DNA from 2 places in the Alteromonas sp. AO-Serp genome. Region 2 is predicted to be linked to the other one. Evidence: predicted binding sites of a transcription regulator. Region 2 holds the regulator's gene; the other holds the start of a gene.

Region 1 (9,662 bases), on a different contig from region 2:
GTTGTGCATGGTGAAAGCATGCATATTCAGTGTGTTTTGGAGGTTGTTATGCGTGTGGTGGGGCACGGCTTAGCGGCGCCGCGTAAGCAAAATCTGTAAAGGGCTTAGCCGCTAAACGCGCGACTAAAGCGCGATAGCGAACCAGCGATAGTAAAGGTAATGTGGCATGTAGTGGCTCGTCAACCTGAGGTAAGTCGGCTAACGTGCCATTGGTACAGTCAACGTGCTCGGCGGGTGCTTTGAGCAGTTCGGGGCTAACAAAAACGAACTCACCTTCAAACTCAGTGGCGCTAATTGAAATGTAGCGCATGGTCTTGCCAGTACAAATAAGTTCAATATCTTCACCTACAAACGCACGTGCTTGCTGCATAGTATGGGCAGCAAGGCCAAGTGCTAATGCATTTTGCAAAAGCATACAAAGGCAAAGTGTTAGTGTAAGTAGGCGTCTTAAAGTCATTTTTCTTTATCTGGTTAGCGCCTTTTTATCATAGCCTGCGTTTTGGTAATTTTTCTACCTATTATTTTTTACGTATCTCCAACCCCCGCTTTTTTCAGCTTTCTGTAAAGTGTACGGGTACTCACTCCCAGCGCTTGTGCAAGTTGCTGGGTATCGCCTTCAAAAGACGTGTGAACCTGACGTAAGTATTGGCGTTCCAATTCGTCTAAGGTTACAACGTTACCGTGAGATGAAGAGGCATCATTGATAGCATCAGAGCTTATGTTATCGAGCTCGGGTAAGTCTGTATCGTAAATAACGGTTTCATCAGCCAGTAAAATAGCTTGGTCTACAATGTTTTTGAGTTCGCGAATATTGCCTGGGAACGGGTAGTTGGTTAGTTTTTCTAGCGCGTTTTTATGAAACCGTTTTTTCTCTTTAGACATTGCCAAAAAGTGAGCGGCTATCAGTGCTATATCTGATCTTCTTTGTCTTAAAGAAGGGAGGTTGATAGGAAAACCGGCAATGCGGTAGTAGAGGTCTTGTCTGAATTCGCCCGTTTCCACCATGTGCTTTAAATTTTTGTGTGATGCACACACCAAACGAAAATCAGCCTTTTTAGACACTGTGCTTCCTACAGGCCGATAAGTTTGAGACTCGAACAGCCGCAGAAGCTTTACTTGTGTTGAAAGTGGGATATCGCCGACTTCATCAAAAAACAATGTGCCGCCTTCCGCTGCTTCTACGAGCCCTTTCTTATTTGTGGTTGCGCCTGTAAATGCCCCTTTTTCATAACCGAATAGTTCGCTTTCAAGCAGCGTGTCAGACATGCCGGTACACTCGATGACAACAAATGGTTTGCCAGCTCGGTGACTACTCGAGTGAAGTGCTTGGGACACCAGCTCTTTACCCGTGCCGGTTTCGCCAAACAGTAGTACTGAAATATCTGAGTTAGCGGCGCGATTTATTTTGTTTAGCATTGCTTTAAATGCCTCTGATTCGCCGACCATCTTTCCTGCTGAAGGTCGGTTTGAGGCAAACGAAAGCTTATCAAGTATTTCCAAGAAACCTAATAATTCTCCGCTACCTTCGAAGATCGGGCGCATGAGGATGTCGCAGTAGCTTTGACCCTCACTGGTGGTATGAACGTGTACTACGCTAGCCGCTCGTCCTGTGGCTTTACTCTCTTGCATGGGGCAATGCTCGCCGCACTTATCGCAAGGTTTGTTGTTGCGGTGAGAGACTTGATAGCAGGTACTAAAGCCAAGCTTTATATCCACAGGGTAGGTATCTCTGTAGGGCTGGTTGACAGCTTCAATAACGTAGCTTGGGTTAATGAAGATTGCGGGTTTATCTATCGCATCTATCATCGCTTGTACTATGGATATATTCATGGGTGGCTGAATATTAGTTTGTTCTAATTTAATTTTGGCAATTTATCATATTGGCATAGAGCTTGTTCATTGTTTGAGACAAACGACAATACTTCGGTAGAAATTCATTCAGTTCCAAAGAGAGTTTTATAATGAAAAATAGCGTAATGCTGGTGGCGATAAGCTTATTGGCAAGTAGTGCTCATTCATTGGCAGATACAGTGACTGCCAATGAGAAAAAAAGTGAAAACAGTGTACAGGAAAAAGTCAAAGAAGCGCGATTACACGCAAAAGCACTGGGAGGCGCGCTAAAGTCACGACTACAGCAAGCAATTCAATCCGGAGGGCTAGAGGCTGGCGTTAACGAATGCCAGATTGCAGCGGCTCCTATTGCTCTGGCGCTTAGTCAAAACGGGTGGGAGGTTGGGCGTACCGCGCTGAAAGTAAGGAACCCAAACAATGCGGCAGATCAATGGGAGCGTGAGCAGTTAGCGTGGTTTTCACAATTACTGACCAAAGCTAAGCAAGACAATTTGGCCCCTAAAAGACCTATTGAAACTTATCAATACGATAGCGAAAGCGGTGAGTTTAGGTACATGATGGCTATTGAACAAGGTCAGGTATGCATGGCATGCCACGGAGCTAACGTGGCACCTTCAGTAAAACAATCCATTCTAAAGCACTATCCCAACGATCAAGCTACAGGGTTCGAATTAGGAGAATTACGAGGCGCGTTCACACTCTCATATACCCCTTAACTTTTCCTTATACTCCACTTTTTGACATTCGGCTAAGCAGCCTTTTTCTTGTGCCATATTTGTCACCTAAATGACAAATATGGCGAATGCATCGCCACCAATTGTTGCGTTGGATCAATAAGCCACACGCTCGGTCGTGGAATAATTTATCTGCACAGTACGAAAATACCGCCGTTTATCGGTAATTGCGCTTAAGCAGCCAAATTACTGATGTATGGCATAAACCGTGCTCTTGCCATGCGGCATATTCACGTGTTCATCACTGAATTTTAAACCACTTTTCTGCTAAGCGTTTAACGCGCACACGAAATACAAGGGAGATAACCCATGAGCGATACGTTAATAGAACTATCGCGGTGGCAATTTGCATTAACTGCAATGTTCCACTTTATATTTGTACCCTTAACTTTGGGGCTTAGTTTCTTACTTGCCATTATGGAATCGGTATACGTAATGACGGGTAAAGAAATTTATAAGCAGATGACCCAATTCTGGGGAAAGCTGTTTGGAATTAACTTTGCCATTGGTGTAGCCACAGGCTTAACCATGGAATTCCAGTTCGGAATGAATTGGTCTTACTACTCTCACTATGTAGGCGATATCTTCGGTGCGCCACTTGCCATCGAAGGCCTAATGGCCTTTTTCCTGGAATCTACCTTCGTGGGGTTGTTCTTCTTTGGCTGGGACAAAATGTCAAAGGTGAAGCATCTGATGGCGACTTGGCTGGTGGCCATTGGTTCAAACTTCTCTGCACTGTGGATCTTGATTGCTAACGGCTGGATGCAATACCCGGTAGGCGCTGAATTTAATTTTGAAGCCATGCGTATGGAAATGACCAGCTTTGCTGAGGTTATTTTTAACCCCGTAGCACAGGTCAAATTTGTTCACACTGTATCAGCAGGTTACGTGACCGGCGCAATGTTTGTGTTGGCAATTTCAAGTTACTACCTGCTTAATCATAAGCATATCGCCTTTGCGCGCCGTTCGTTCGCCATAGCTGCTAGCTTCGGCCTAGCCTCAACGCTTTCTGTGATCGTGTTAGGTGATGAAAGTGGTTATGAGCTTGGTGATGTACAAAAAGTGAAGCTGGCAGCAGTTGAAGCTGAGTACGAAACCCATCCTGCACCTGCGCCGTTTACTGTGTTTGGTATTCCAAACGACGAAAAGCAGGAAACCGAGTACGCCCTTCAAATTCCTTGGGCAATGGGCATTATTGCTACCCGTTCGTTAACCGAAGAAGTAAAAGGTATTAAGGATCTTAAAGAAGAGAATCGCGAGCGTATTCTAAGCGGAATTAAAGCCTATGAAGTACTTGAAGATGTAAGAAACGGCACCGCGACAGCTGAGCAACGTACTGCCTTCGACCAAAATAAAGACAGTTTGGGCTACGCTATGTTGCTAGAGCCTTTCACTGAGAACGTTTCAAATCCTTCTGATGCCGCGCTTCAACAGGCAGTAGATTACAGCATTCCGCCGGTTGCCCCATTGTTTTGGAGTTTCCGCCTTATGGTTGTGGCTGGCTTTATTATGCTTGCGCTATTTGTGTGCGCCTTTTACTACAGCACTAAACACAAGATTACTAAGCCACGCTGGTTATTAAAAAGCGCGCTCTATGGTTTGCCGCTTCCTTGGATTGCCTGTGAGGCTGGCTGGTTTGTCGCTGAATATGGTCGCCAGCCATGGTCAATTGCGGAGGTGCTTCCGGTGCATACGTCGGTATCTAATCTCGCCGTAAGCGACGTGGTAATAACCCTTGTAGCCTACAGTGCTTTCTACACCGGCATGTTCATTATTGGTTTTTACTTAATGAAGAAGTTTGCCAAAAAAGGGCCGATTCCCCCTGCAGATAAGCAGCCTGACACTGAATTTGATCTTATTGACCTTGATGAGCAAGGAGCAAAAGCATGATTGATTATGAATTACTAAGAGTCATTTGGTGGTGCTTGGTTGGCGTTCTGCTAATTGGCTTCGCGGTTACTGATGGCTTCGATTTGGGCGTTGGAGCTCTGCTCACGCTTATTGGTAAAAATGACAAAGAACGTCGCGTAATGATAAACACGGTAGGGCCGCACTGGGATGGCAACCAAGTTTGGTTTATCACCGCAGGTGGCGCTATTTTCGCCGCGTGGCCGATGATTTACGCCACTGCGTTTTCTGGGTTTTACCTAGCATTGGCCTTTACCTTAATTGCCCTTTGGATGCGCCCGATAGGCTTTGACTACCGCAGTAAACTACCAAACCCTCAGTGGCGTAAAGCGTGGGATTGGGCGCTATTTGCTGGCGGTATTATCCCAGCCCTTATCTTTGGTGTGGCGTTTGGTAACCTGCTGTTGGGCGTACCGTTTGAAATGGACAGCACGCTTAAATCAACCTATACAGGCTCGTTCTTTGGCCTTTTAACACCGTTTGCGCTGGTGGCAGGACTGCTTTCTGTAGCTATGTTGCTGAACCACGGTGCAACCTGGCTACAAATGAAAACCGATGGCTTCATTGAAGTTCGCGCACGTGCAGTATCGGTTGTGTTAAGCCTGACTGGTGTAACGCTATTTGTACTTGCAGGTCTGTGGGTAGCATTTGGATTAGACGGCTTCGTGATTACCTCGGCAATTGACACCATTGCTACGTCAAATCCACTTAAGAAAGAGGTTGCCATTGAAGCTGGGGCTTGGATGAGCAACTACAGCAAATACCCCTTTATGATTGCAGCACCTGTGCTGGGCATTATTGCGGGTTTGGCCTGTGCGCTTTTCTCTAAGAAGGGTAATGCAGGTATGGCGTTTGTATCGAGTGCGCTATTTATAGCAGGCGTTATTTTAACGGCAGGCTTTTCAATGTTCCCATTTCTAATGCCAAGCATCACTATGCCAGAGGCGAGCTTAACGGTTTGGGACGCTACGTCTAGCCATATGACGCTAAACGTAATGTTTATTGTTGCCTGTATCTTTGTGCCTATTGTACTTAGCTACACGGCCTATAGCTTTTACGTAATGCGCGGACGCATTAAAAACGAAGACCTCGACCAGTCTCACACCATTTATTAAGGAGAACGCTATGTGGTATTTCGCTTGGATTTTAGGAGTTTTACTGGCGTGCTCTTTTGGCATTATCAACGCCATGTGGTTGGAGTCGACGGAAAATATGGATAGACCCGAAGACCAAGAGTAGAAGCGGAGGTAGGCTGGCCGCAAGAACACGCCGTAAGCCCGTCCTTGGGGGGCTCTTCAGCAGCGTCCCTGCCGCTGAGGGTTCTTGCAGCCAGCCCACCACCACTTGGAAAAGAATGAAAAAGAAATGCGAGATTTGCTCTCGTTACTAAGTAACGAAAAAGATGAGTCAAAACCACAGTGATCAAAGAAAAAGTTCCCAACCGGCAAACGCTGAACGCGTGGTCCAATAAGATAGATAAGGCGCAGTCGCTTGGCTTGCGTACCTCTCTTACGGCCCAAGTAATGGTTAAGTGTTTGTCGCTTTTTTCTTTGATTATTGGGTTCTATTATTTTTCACATATTGCTCATGACTGGGTAGTAAACCAGACTCCTGCAACAGCGAGTGATGTCACAGGACTTGCCGTTTCTCTGGGAATGAGTTGGCTGCTTCAAGGCGCATTCAATGCCTTATCTAGTAGTGCAAAAATGCAGGTGTTAAACAAGCTAGAACAGCACCTACAACACGTATTCATTGAGCGTCAACATGCGCTTATTCGACAGCACTCGGTTTACTATTGGCAAACGGTGTGGCTGCAGCACTTACAGGCTTTTGCTGACTGGGCACTTGAATATCGAGTGCAGCAAATGATTGCAGTTGTTGTCCCCTTGTTTGCTTTAGCCGTTATCTTTTATGTGAACCCCGTTATAGGGATTGGCCTATTACTAACATTGCCGGTAGTGCCGCTTTTTATGATCATTGTGGGCAAGGGAGCCGCAGCCCTACATCGAAAGCAATTTATCGCCCTTGAACGTTTGGGAAGTTTATTTACTGATAGGTTAGCCGCGCTGCCGATGCTGGCAAATTATCAGGCGCATCAAAAACAAACTGCCCTGCTTAAAGATGCCAGTGAAAACTTGAATGCGCGAACTATGAAAATAGTGAGCATAGCGTTTTTGTCCAACAGCGTGCTCGACTTCTTCGCAACACTCGCGGTTGCACTTACGGCAGTATTTATTGGTTTTTCACTGTTAGGCGAATTGAGCATTGGGCCAGAGATAACGCTCCAGCAGGGCTTATGGATATTGCTGACTGTGCCATTGTTACTCAGTGAAATGAAAAAGCTGGGGCAGGTATACCATCAAAAGGCGCAAGCAGAAGCCGCCAAAGCTGAACTCGCGCCGTTATTCTCGCGCTTCACAAAAAATCTTGATGGTAGTGCAATGAACCCGGTCAACGCTGACACAACCCACCATTATTCATCAGAACACAAGGTATTGCTTACGGCTAATAACCTTAAGGTTTTTGACATAAACGCCCAGCAACCTCGCTTGCCGAGCGGTAAGGATAAATCGGCTGTTGATGATACTCCTGCACTATTGCACGCTGAATCTCTAGAAGTATCAAAGGGCGATAAAATACTCATTAGCGGGCGCTCTGGTTCAGGTAAAACATTATTATTAGAAGCATTAGGTGGTCAAAGACCTAGCACACATACATTCAGGGAACCGGTAATTTGGATAACCCAACACCCCGTGATCACGCCAGGTACCGTGCGTGAGAACTTGTGCTTAAACGACACCTATACAGACGACGCGCTTATGAAAGCGCTAGAAGCAGTAGAGCTTGACGCGTGGCTGTCGTTATTGCCTTGCGGGCTTGATACGGTAATGACTGATTATCCGCTGCTTTCAGGTGGCGAAGCGCAACGGCTGTCGCTAGCGAGAGCGCTGTTGCGCAAAGACGATATATGGTTACTAGACGAGCCTACAGCCCATTTGCCAGGTTCCCAGCATGCAAGATTGGCACAGTTAATTGAACGTTTGGCTAGAGACAAAACACTGATTTGGGCTTCTCACAAAGCACTCCCTGCAAACTGGTTTAACCGCTTTTGGACGGTATCGCGAAGCACGCCCGAACAAGACGCCATTTCCAACGCAAACTTCAACTCAATGTCAAAATTAGAGGCAGGGCTTAAAAGCAAAATAGGCGCATTACAAGACGAGCACCTACAAGGCTGTAGCAGTGTGACGGCAACGAGCTTTAAGGCGAATGCCAATCAAAAGGAGTGTGGCCTTGATGAAAAGTAAATCGGCTTACCTCACGCTGCTGCTTGCTCTTTTACACGGTGTGGCAGGAATAACCATTCTTGTTATTTCTTCGTGGTTTATCGCTATCAGCGCTATTGCACCTGTAGGTTTTAATTACGTTATTCCCGCGGTGGTTATTCGCGCGCTAGCACTACTTCGCATTGCTTCGGGATATGCCAGTATGTGGGTGGGTCATAACGATTTGCTTACCCGTATCGCAGAGGGGCGCTTGCTTGTATTCAGTCAACTTGAAAACAGTAAAATTACCGACAAAGCATTCACAACAGAAGCATTAGCCCAGCATACCGAAACGCTTGCCAGTCGGTGGATTGCTTGGATAGCTCCGCTTTCTAACATCACATTTATATTCACTAACCTTTGCGTTGCTGCGGTATGGTTTGACCTTCCCGGCACCTCGTTTTTACTTACACTTTTTGTTATTTGGCTCTTCATCGTTGTGCTGCAAGGCTTTAGTGGTTTAAACGTTGCGAAAAAAGCGACAAAGGAAAATAAAGTGTTTCGCCAAGAGTCAGCCGACTTTCTTAATTGCAGTGCTATATGGCACTTAAATAAAGCAATGAACAACTTGCCAAAGGAAGAGGGGGGGCATGCGATCAATAGCATGCCGAGTGCTGACAGGGTGTGGCGACAACAAACTACGCAGAAAGACAAAGCTTTACGCGCGAGCTGGTGGTTTCAAGGCGCGGCATTTTTTGCGGTAGTGTTAGTTATGTCGGGCGCAGTTAGTCCAATATCTGACTTTTCGTATATGCCTATTGCTATTGTTGTGCCCATGATATTGATGGCTGCGCCTGATTGGGCTGGTGCAGCTTTTCACAGCATTACCAAGTTTGCACAGCACAAACAAAGCGCGAAAGCCCTTAAGAAGCTCAAAACCTCACCCATTAAAGTACTTGAACGCACCGAACTGCACCATTCACTTACGTTATCTGATTATACTGCCAAAAATAGACGCTTACCTTTGGTCAATGCTACATTCCCAGCCACTGGCATCGTATGTATATCCGGGCCGTCAGGCTGTGGTAAGTCATCTTTGCTTCAGTCAATTGCGGGGGTTGTGCCTTCTACTGGACTTAAAGAAGTGGATGGCATGCGTATAGCCGATGGCTTAATTAAAAACTGGCGCTATGTGGAACAAGAGCCAATAGTGCTTTCTGGCAGTGTCTCTTCAAATTTAGACCCTGCCGGAATGGGTATTCCCCTTGATGACATGACTAACCTGTTAGCTCAATTAGGGCTAGAGGCACTGTTGCCGTTGTCTATGTGGGTTGGCAAGGCGGGTAGGACGCTCTCTGGGGGAGAGCGTAAGCGACTAGCCTTAGCGCGCGCTATTTTATCTCACGCAAAAGTGTTGCTTGTTGATGAACCCTTCGAGGGCTTGGATGTGACTACTCAGCATAAAGTGTGTGAGGTATTAAATCGCTACGCTGCCAACCATCTCATCCTAGTTGCTTCTCACGTTACGCCAAGCGCGTTAAATGTATCATCAACACTACTATTAGAAGAGGCGAGAATGAATAACCTTTGTGCAGGTCAGCATGCTATCAGGTTGCCTTAATATACAGGATTGACCTCAGCTAAGCGGATCGCTCAAATTCTTCCGTGATTTCTTCCAACGTTCTTCCTTTTGTTTCTGGGAAGAACTTAGCAACTAAGATCAGGCTGACTAAGGCAAACACGCCGTAAATTGCAAACGTGGCCGCGGCTCCCAAGTTGGCCAACTCCCAAGGGAAAACAACTTGAACTAGAAAACTGGTGAGTGAATTCACCATGCCAACTAATGAAATAGCCAAAGCGCGGGTTTGATTCGGAAAAATTTCAGCAAGCATTGCCCACATCA
Region 2 (9,662 bases):
ACAATAGAGTAGGTGTCTTCTTCTACAATTTTGTAGTCAACGCCAATGCTTTCTAGATATTCAGGCAAGATATGTTCGGGGAAACCAGGCTGCTTTTGGTCAAGATTAACCGCAACGATATCAAAATGAATAGGCGCAATCTTCTTTAAAAACAATAAAATATCTAGCATGGTGTAGCTGTCTTTACCGCCAGATAAACACACCATTACTTTGTCGTTGTTTTCAATCATACCGAAATCGCCAATGGCTTTACCCACATTGCGGCGAAGTCGTTTCTGAAGTTTGTTGAAGTTGTACTTTTGCTTACTTTGCGCAGCATTTAATGGCGACGCGTCAGCACTGTTTGTGCCTAAACTCATAATTAACTAGCTTGGTTTGTGATAAAGCCACCATTATACATTAAAGCGGCTTTTCGAGACCATGCTTGTGAAGTTAAATTTGTTGGTGACATACCGTGTTGGCCGCTAAGTAACGGCAAACACGGGCTATGTAGTACTGATGAAAAGACTACACCGACAACGGCGACACAAATCCATCTGGCTTAATAGCAAGCACATCGCAATTGAGTTCGTCGATCACGTGTTCTGCAGTGTTACCAATTAGGGCCGCTGAAATGCCCACACGGCCAACGGTACCAATAACAACCAGCTCTGCATCCAGTGTTTTTGCCACTTGCGGGATAACTTTTTCCGGAAGGCCTTCTCTTACTACGCATTTGTTCTCAGGAATACCGTACTTTAATGCGTGACTACGCATTTCCTTTAAATGATGATTTTTTACCGCGTCGTGATAGGTATCGGGGTCGAACTCAGGTACTTCTATGGCGATATTAAGTGGTGTAGAAGGGTAACTGTTGACCAAATTTACGCTACCTTTCAATAAAGAGGCGTAGTCGTTAGCAATGAGGGTGAGCTTATCGTTAAGTGCGGCATGCTCATCGTCTTCACTGCCTACGTTTACTGCAGCAATAATCTCTCCTCCTTCTGGCCAGTCGTGCTCTTTAACGAGCAATACTGGGCGAGGGCATTTACGCATTAAATGCCAGTCGGTGGGGGTGAAAATAACAGAAGCAAGATCGTCGTGCTTTTTGGTTGCCTTTACCACTAAATCTATCTGATTGTTTAGGGTGTAGTAAATAATCGACTCATACGCACGATTATTCCATTCTACAACGATATCAGTTTCAGTGAATCCTTGTTCTCTTAAGTGGGTGGCAAGCCATTTTGCATGCTCCTTTGTAACTGCATCGCGCATTGACTCGCGCTCATCCGGGCTAAGCATGGTCGTCATATCATAAGATAAGTCGTATACCACCATCATGGCGGTAACTGAAGCGCCTGTTTTTGAAGCGAGTTCATAAGCTCGGCTTAGTGCAGGTTGGTTATCGCGCTCGGCATCTACCACGGCCAGAATTCGTTTACACTCAATCATAACGTCCCCCTAACTACGAAACTTAGTAGCGGCTGTCGAAATCGAAGCTTTCTAATACTAACTATAAACGACATTGGGAAAAACGTAAGTTGTTTTAGATCAAGAATTTTACGAGGCGACCATGAGTGAACTTAACGAATTGAACATGGAGCAACCAGCGTGGCGCTGAAAGGGTAGATAGGTGGCTACCAAAGGTCACAAAAAAGCGCGCTTAGTGCGCGCCTTATTTAACACTTAAAAAAGACTAACCGCAGACAACGCTTGGGCCGTTAAGCGCCGCTAGTTTGGTGTTTAGTCTATCGAAATCCAAAATAGTAATAAGCTTGCCGTCTACTTTTATGATGTTGTCTTTTTGAAAACGGCTTAACAGACGACTAATCGTTTCAATCGTTAATCCTAAATAGTTTCCAATTTCGTTGCGCGTCATGGTTAAGTGGAATTCTCTATGGGAAAAGCCACGCTCTTCAAAGCGCTGAGATAGATGTGATATAAAATACAATAAACGCTCTTCTGCGGTTCGCTTGTTTAAAAGCATGATCATGTCGTGATCTTGTTTTATTTCAGCGCTCATGAAGCTCATGATCTGGTGGCGCAGCTTTGGAAATTGCACAGACATTTCGTCGAGGGTCTCGTAGGGAAGCTCACACACCATGGCAGTTTCTAACGCAGAGGTATAGCTTTGGTGTTTGTTCTCTCTTAATGCATCGAAACCGATAATGTCACCAGGAAAGTGGAAACCAGTAATCTGTTCTTCACCTTCGGTATTAGTCACAAATGATTTGAATGAACCAGTTCTCACTGCAAATAGAGAACGGAATTTATCACCAGTTTGAATCAGCGTGTCACCTTTATGAAGCGGCTTCTTGCGTTCAATAATATCGTCAAGAGACTCGATTTCTGTTTTGTTTAACGCCACCGGTAAACACAGGTGACTGAAACTACAGTTTTGACAGTGAATAGAAAATTGGCTTCCTTTGCTCATAATGCACGCTCTCTAAAAGAATACCCGACAATAATACACCCATTTTTAAACGATTGCGCCATGAATAAGATAAGCTGCATATATTGCCATTATTACTGCAATAATTTGTCTAAAATGATTATGTTGAAAACCTCGAACAATATATTGGCTACCAGCGCTTGCAGCGAGCAAGGTGGGTAATGTACCCAAACCGAAGAAGAACATAATAGCAGCGCCTTCTAGTGCGTTACCCGCCGCGAGAGACCAGGTAAGTGTGGAATACACCAAACCGCAAGGAAGCCAACCCCAAATAAAACCATAAGGCAACGCACTTAAAGGGGTCTTAAAGGGCAAAAAGCGTTTTGAAAGCGGCTGGACTTTGGAAAATAGGCCTTTACCCGCATTTTCCAGCACTGTTAAGCCAGTCCACCACTTACCCAAATAACACGCCAGTAGAAGCAACATGATTCCGCTAAGTAGGGAAAGGGCATAGTTGGCAAGAGGTATATAATCTGCTGCAATTTTTCCAAGTGCCCCGGTTATTGCTCCGGCGATGGTGTAGCTCACTATACGTCCCATGTTATAGGCAAGGGTATAGGGTAGTGCTGAAGCGCCTTTAGGCGATACCATCCTTAACGCAGCGACAATTCCACCGCACATTCCCACACAGTGAACTCCGCCGGCTAAGCCGATAAGAAAGGCAGAGAAGTAGTTAATCCCTTCCATGTGGCGCTTGGCTTTTGTCTACTTTACTGTCTTGAAGTTGCTTGCGTTGCTCAGCTAGCTTTTTTTCTTCTGGCGGAAGATCATCGTCAAACAGTATGCTATACCCTTGGCGATCTAAATCTTCAAATTGATTGGTTTTCACCGCCCAAAAGAATATCACGATAGCGACGGCAACAATGATGATGGCGATTGGAATTAATACGTAAATAATACTCATGCTATTTGCTCAAAAGTCGCGTTGAGTTTGTGACCACAATGATACTGCTTAACGACATACCAACAACAGCCATCCAGGGTGAAAGTAGGCCTGATACGGCGAAAGGTAAGATCAAAACGTTGTAACCTACCGACCAGCCGATATTTTGCCTTATTTTTTGCTTCACTTGATGCGCAGTTCGAATAAGCTCTGGTACAGAAAGCAACTGATCGCCAAGCAGTATCACGTCGGCGGCAGTTTTAGCCACGTCTGTGGCATTACCCACTGCAATCGCCACATCAGCGCTGGCAAGAACTGGAGCGTCGTTAATACCATCCCCCATCATCATCACTTTCGCGCCAGATTGCTGCATAGCTTGAACGGCTTCGTACTTTTGCTCAGGTGTTAGGCCACCTTTAGCGGTCGAAATTGGCAATGGTGCGGTAAGCGCATTAACGTTTTGCTGTGTATCACCACTTAAAACGGCGAGCGTATGGCTTGCAGCTAATATATCGAGAGTTTCTTGCGTATCTTCTCTTAGTGAATCCTTTACTTCATACGCCGCCATAATACGCCCCTTAACCGTGAGAAACACGTTAGCTGAAGGGAACGCTTCAATGAGTTTTAGCTGTGATTCGTGAACGCTGAATGCTGCAGATCCCATAGAAAACAACGTGTCATTGATCTCACCGCTGATACCACCTCCTGGCGTAACGGTAAAATTAGTCACTTTGTGTACCGTGTTATCGATGGCGTCAGCACTACCGCTAGAGGCAGAAATCTCGCTTAGGGCTACACCGTCGCTAAAGGCTTTGGCAATCGGATGTTCAGAGCGTGACTCCAAAGCGCGCGCAATTGATAGCGCACTATTACTATCCACGCCGTCAGCGTACCAAGCATTTGAAATAGTAAATTTGCCTTTTGTGAGCGTGCCGGTTTTGTCTAAAGCGATGGTGTCAATGTCAGTAATTTGTTCTAGCGCATCGGCCCGTTTTAGTAAAATACCTTGTCGGTTTAACTTTGCCATAGCGCAGGTTAACGCTGATGGCGTAGCCAACCCTAGTGCGCAAGGGCAGGTTGCAACCAGCACCGATATGGTGATCCAAAATGCCTCGTCGCTACCCTGATACGCCCAAAAGCCATAGGTTAACGCCGAAATCAGCAATACCGCGGTAACGAAATAGCGAGAAAAATTATCGGCTATCTGCGCTGCTTTAGGCTTACTCGCCATCGCACTTGCTTGCAGTCGTACAATTTGATTTACCAGCGCATTTTTAAGGGTCTGCGTAACCGTAATGGTTAGCGTACCATCTTGACAAACCGTGCCGCCGTAAACCGGGCTACTGTTCGACTTACGCACGGGGTTAAACTCGCCGGTAAGCATCGATTCGTCAACCGCTGCGTTCCCTTCGGTCACCACTCCATCAATGGGGATCGTTTCACCAGGCTTAACCAGCACCACATCGTCAATTTTTAACTGCTTTGCCAGACACTCGGTTAGGCTGCCATCAGGCATCAATTTGGTGGCTGAAACGGGTACATACTGCATCATATTGGCAGAGATCTGTGCGGCGCGATGGCGGCTGCGATGTTCTAAAAAGCGGCTGAGTAACAGCAGGAAAATGAACATACAAATAGATTCAAAATACACTTCGCCTTGCTCTAATACTGTAGAGCGAATTCCTGCAATGTAAGTACCGAATATGGCGAGCGTAACGGGCACATCCATATTAACCGTTCTTGCGCTTAGCGCTTTAGCGGCGCCCACATAAAAAGTGCTGCCTGAGTACAGTACTACAGGTGTAGTAAGCGTAAGGGCAACCCAGTAAAAATACTGTCGGGTTTCTAATTCAATAGCGCCAAACCAGTCAAAATACAGCCCCGTCATCAGCATCATCACCTGCATGGTCATAATGCCTGCTAGACCAAGCTTTTTCAGAAAGGTCTTTTGTTCGCGTTTATAACTGGCTTCGTGTTCATCGGGGTGAAATGGCGACCCAACATAACCAATGCGTTTTAGTGTAGAAAGAATCTGACTAAGCTTGATTTGAAAAGGTGACCAAGTAACTAAAGCGCGGCGCTCTTGGACGTTTACCGCGACTTGCTTTATCCCTTCTACTTTTGACAACTGCTTTTCGATAAGCCATCCACACGCAGCGCACGTAATACCTTCAAGGGTTAATTGAATCTGCTTATCTTGCCCCTCATCAAAAACGAATTCTTCTTGAAGAGCAGGGTCGTCATACACTTTGAGTTTGTCGAGTGTCTCTAGAATACCATCGTCTGATTTTTGCGCTGGTTCGGTTCTAAACTGGTAATAGTCTTCAAGACCGTTGGTTACGATGGCTTCGGCCACGGCTAAACATCCAGGGCAACACATGTCGCGTTGCTGCCCTAATATGACGGTAGTAAATTTTCCATCGTCTGAGCCCGCAATAGGCAAGCCGCAATGGTAACAGTCGTGATTGGCCATTATGGATTGAATTTCATTTTGCCAGAGTGGGGCAGATAGATGGTATTTTGTATTTTCCAGCTATCATCAATAGGGGTTAGCGATACGCGCCATTTACCATCAAGATCTTCTTCGACAAAACCACGATAGATACCCTTAGCATCGCGGCTTAATAAAACGCTGACATCACGCTCTTCAAGCGTTACGTGATAAAAGCTTAGTTTAACCGCATTACCTTCTTGTGGAATACCTGAATGAAACTCTAGCGCTATGCTGCCATCTTCAATGGTTAAATCGGTAGTGATATTCATGCGACGGGCTACGGCTTCTTTATCCAATCGCGCATTAATTGCTTTTCCTTCCTTGTAGTAGTCGTCCACCACTAGGCTATCTTCAGTACTAATAGCAAGCTTTAATAATACGCCGCCCATAATGAGCGTGATAATAGGAACGGCAATTAAAAACCAGGGCCAGAACTCTTTATACCAGGGTCTATTCATTGAAATCTTTTCTCGTGTTTACTTCGCTAACAACATATTTATTTTCACTGCCCCAACGACATGTTTAGCCGGGAAATAAGAATAAATATAATGTTCGCGAGACATACTAAATGTGAACAAAGATTGTTCGTACAGCACTCTCTATATCGCTGTATTTTCTCATAAAAAAAGCCCCGTAGTAACGAGGCTTTTTAAGATATTTAATGATTTAAATCATTAATCATTTGAAAGGCTGTAAACATACGCTGCGACAACGTGAATTTTGTCATCACCCAAGGTTTTCTTGAATGAAGGCATTACACCGTTACGACCGTAAGTAAGCGTTTCTGTTACCGCTCTGTGGCTGCCGCCGTATAGCCAGATATTGTCAGTAAGGTTTGGCGCACCAAGTGCTTGGTTACCTTTACCGTCCATACCGTGACAAGCCGCACACGCTGCGAAACGTGCTTTACCTGCTTCTGCAAGCTGAGGGTCCACATCGCGACCGCTTAAACTAAGTACGTAGTTAACCACTTCTTCGATACCGTCTTCACCCATAGCATCTAGCCATGCTGGCATAGCTGCTTTACGACCAAGCGTAAGAGTTTCAACGATTTTCGCACCTGAACCACCGTACAACCAGTCGTTGTCCGTTAGGTTAGGGAAGCCGCCATTTTGACCACGTGCATCAGAACCGTGACACTGAGAGCAATTTTGTAGGAACAAACGCTGACCTACTTTATTTGCTTCTGGGTCTTTAGCCAGTTCTTCAACAGGAACTTTTGCATACGCTTCAAAGATCGGGTCGAACTTCTCGGCAGCGAAATCTAGTTCACGGTCATATTCTACTAGGTAGCCTTGCTCTTTAGCGTCAATACGCGCTTGAGCTGACTCTTCTAGCGATTGAATATTTTGGTTAGAGCTCTTCCAACCCAAAATACCTTCATACGCACCTAGGCCAGGATAAAGCGCTAGGTATAAAAAGCCCCAAACGATGGTCATGTAGAACATAATTGTCCACCAGCGAGGAAGTTGATTGTTCAACTCCTCAATACCATCAAATTCGTGGCCCATTGACTCACCTTCAGCTACGCCGGTCTTGTTAGAAAGGCACCAGCGAAGAAGGAAGTAGCAACCAATGATCAACCCTAGGGTTATCACTGAAATCCAAATTGTCCAAAACATACTCATGAGTTCGAGACTCCTGCTAATCTTCTTTTGATTTTTCTTTTTCTTCGTCTGCAAACACTAGGTTCGCAGCTTCATCGAATTTTTTCTTGTTGCGGCTGCTAAATGCCCACCACACAACACCGATGAAGCTTACAAAGACGATGACAGTAAAAATGCTGCCTACAATTCCCTGGTCCATATTATTTCAAATGTGTGCCAAGAGATTGTAGATAAGCAATAAGGGCTTGCATTTCCGTTTTACCCTGTACTGCCGCTTTCGCACCCGCGATATCTTCGTCGGTATACGGAACGCCAAATCCACGGAATACTTCCATTTTTTCAGCCGTTAACTCGCCATTAAGCGTGTTTTCCGCAAGCCAAGGGAAACCTGGCATGTTCGACTCTGGTACCACGTTACGAGGATTAAGCAGGTGAACTCGGTGCCATTCGTCGCTGTAACGACCACCAACACGTGCTAGGTCAGGACCAGTACGCTTAGAACCCCAAAGGAAAGGGTGCTCCCATACTGATTCGCCAGCAACGCTGTAGTGACCATAACGCTCTGTTTCAGCGCGGAATGGACGGATCATCTGGCTGTGACAACCTACACAACCTTCACGGATGTAGATATCACGGCCTTCAAGCTCAAGCGCGGTGTATGGACGTAAGCCTGTTACCGGTTCCATGGTTTGCTGTTGAAACATCAACGGCGTAATTTGAACCATGGCACCGAAGCTGATAGCGATAAGGATTAATACCGTTAACAGACCGACGTTCTTTTCAATTAACTCATGTGCGTTTTTCATTATTCGTCTCCTTTACTACGCCGGCTGAGTCGCTGGGTCTGCAGCGATACTGCCTTTAGGTGCACGAACGGTTTTCCATGTGTTGTATGCCATAACAAGCATACCCGCTACCACGAAACAACCACCAATGAAACGAACCACATAGAAAGGCTTAGACGCTTCTAATGACTCAACAAAGCTATAGGTTAACGTACCGTCAGCATTTACTGCACGCCACATTAGACCCTGTAGTACACCAGACATCCACATTGCTACGATGTATAGAACAACACCGATAGTTGCGAACCAGAAGTGTACGTTAACTAGCTTGGTGCTATACATAGCGCGCTGACCGAATAGCACTGGAATTAAGTGGTAAATTGAACCAATTGAAACCATTGCAACCCAACCTAGAGCGCCAGAGTGTACGTGACCAATTGTCCAGTCAGTGTAGTGAGATAGTGCATTAACGGTCTTAATTGCCATCATTGGACCTTCGAAGGTAGACATACCGTAGAAAGACAATGAAACAATTAGGAAACGCAATACTGGGTCGGTGCGAAGTTTATGCCACGCGCCAGATAGCGTCATAATACCGTTAATCATACCACCCCAAGATGGAACGAATAGGATAATAGACATCACCATACCTAGCGACTGAGTCCAGTCTGGTAGGGCAGTGTAGTGAAGGTGGTGAGGACCAGCCCAGATATACAGAGAGATAAGTGCCCAGAAGTGAACAATTGAAAGTCTGTATGAATAAACCGGGCGACCAGCTTGCTTAGGTACGAAGTAGTACATCATACCAAGGAAGCCCGCAGTTAGGAAAAAGCCTACCGCGTTATGGCCGTACCACCACTGCATCATAGCGTCTACTGCGCCTGCATACAGTGAATACGATTTAGTGAAAGATACCGGAATAGCCATGCTGTTACCAATATGAAGAATTGCAACAGTTAACATGAACGCGCCTAAGAACCAGTTTGCAACATAAATGTGCGAAACTTTACGGATTACTAGGGTTCCGAAGAAGTTAATGATATAAGCGACCCAAACCAGTGCCAAAAGGATATCAATTGGCCATTCTAGTTCAGCGTATTCTTTTGAGCTGGTTAAACCCATAGGCAGGGTGATAACAGCTAAAACGATAACGGCTTGCCAACCCCAAAAGGTAAATGCGGCAAGTTTGTCACTGAACAGTCTTACCTGGCAGGTACGCTGAACGATGTAGTACGACGTTGCAAATAGCGCACAGCCGCCGAAGGCAAAAATAACGGCGTTAGTGTGCAACGGACGCAAACGTGAGAATGTTAGCCATGGTGTGTCAAAGTTAAGCATAGGTGCAAATAACTGCGCGGCAATAAATACCCCTAGGCCCATACCAATGATACCCCAGACTATGGTCATGATGGTAAATTGCCTAACTACTTTATAATTGTAGTCAGGTTGTGCTTGGCTTATT

Evidence for each region. The regulator FNR, encoded in region 2, switches genes on or off when oxygen is low (the NO sensors DNR and NnrR bind a similar motif). The targets are predictions, from matches to a motif close to TTGATCTAGATCAA.
Region 1: a site for FNR is predicted at 2,672-2,685, ahead of QVA83_RS19755 (cytochrome ubiquinol oxidase subunit I). Genes of this name have one in related genera too.

What each region holds. Positions count from the first base shown of each region.
Region 1 covers NZ_JAFLMX010000306.1:6,479-16,140, reverse strand. The annotation lists gene QVA83_RS19770 (hypothetical protein) at 47-457, opposite strand; gene QVA83_RS19765 (sigma-54 interaction domain-containing protein) at 526-1,806, opposite strand; gene QVA83_RS19760 (Tll0287-like domain-containing protein) at 1,962-2,567, shown strand; gene QVA83_RS19755 (cytochrome ubiquinol oxidase subunit I) at 2,895-4,475, shown strand; gene cydB (cytochrome d ubiquinol oxidase subunit II) at 4,472-5,608, shown strand; gene cydX (cytochrome bd-I oxidase subunit CydX) at 5,619-5,732, shown strand; gene QVA83_RS19740 (ATP-binding cassette domain-containing protein) at 5,912-7,801, shown strand; gene QVA83_RS19735 (ATP-binding cassette domain-containing protein) at 7,791-9,380, shown strand; gene QVA83_RS19730 (sugar porter family MFS transporter) at 9,400-9,662, opposite strand, start outside.
Region 2 covers NZ_JAFLMX010000166.1:1,075-10,736, forward strand. The annotation lists gene ttcA (tRNA 2-thiocytidine(32) synthetase TtcA) at 1-359, opposite strand, end outside; gene uspE (universal stress protein UspE) at 508-1,431, opposite strand; gene fnr (fumarate/nitrate reduction transcriptional regulator Fnr) at 1,676-2,413, opposite strand; gene QVA83_RS11680 (sulfite exporter TauE/SafE family protein) at 2,459-3,118, opposite strand; gene ccoS (cbb3-type cytochrome oxidase assembly protein CcoS) at 3,105-3,335, opposite strand; gene QVA83_RS11690 (heavy metal translocating P-type ATPase) at 3,337-5,787, opposite strand; gene QVA83_RS11695 (FixH family protein) at 5,787-6,266, opposite strand; gene ccoP (cytochrome-c oxidase, cbb3-type subunit III) at 6,483-7,436, opposite strand; gene QVA83_RS11705 (cbb3-type cytochrome oxidase subunit 3) at 7,453-7,614, opposite strand; gene ccoO (cytochrome-c oxidase, cbb3-type subunit II) at 7,616-8,221, opposite strand; gene ccoN (cytochrome-c oxidase, cbb3-type subunit I) at 8,237-9,662, opposite strand, start outside.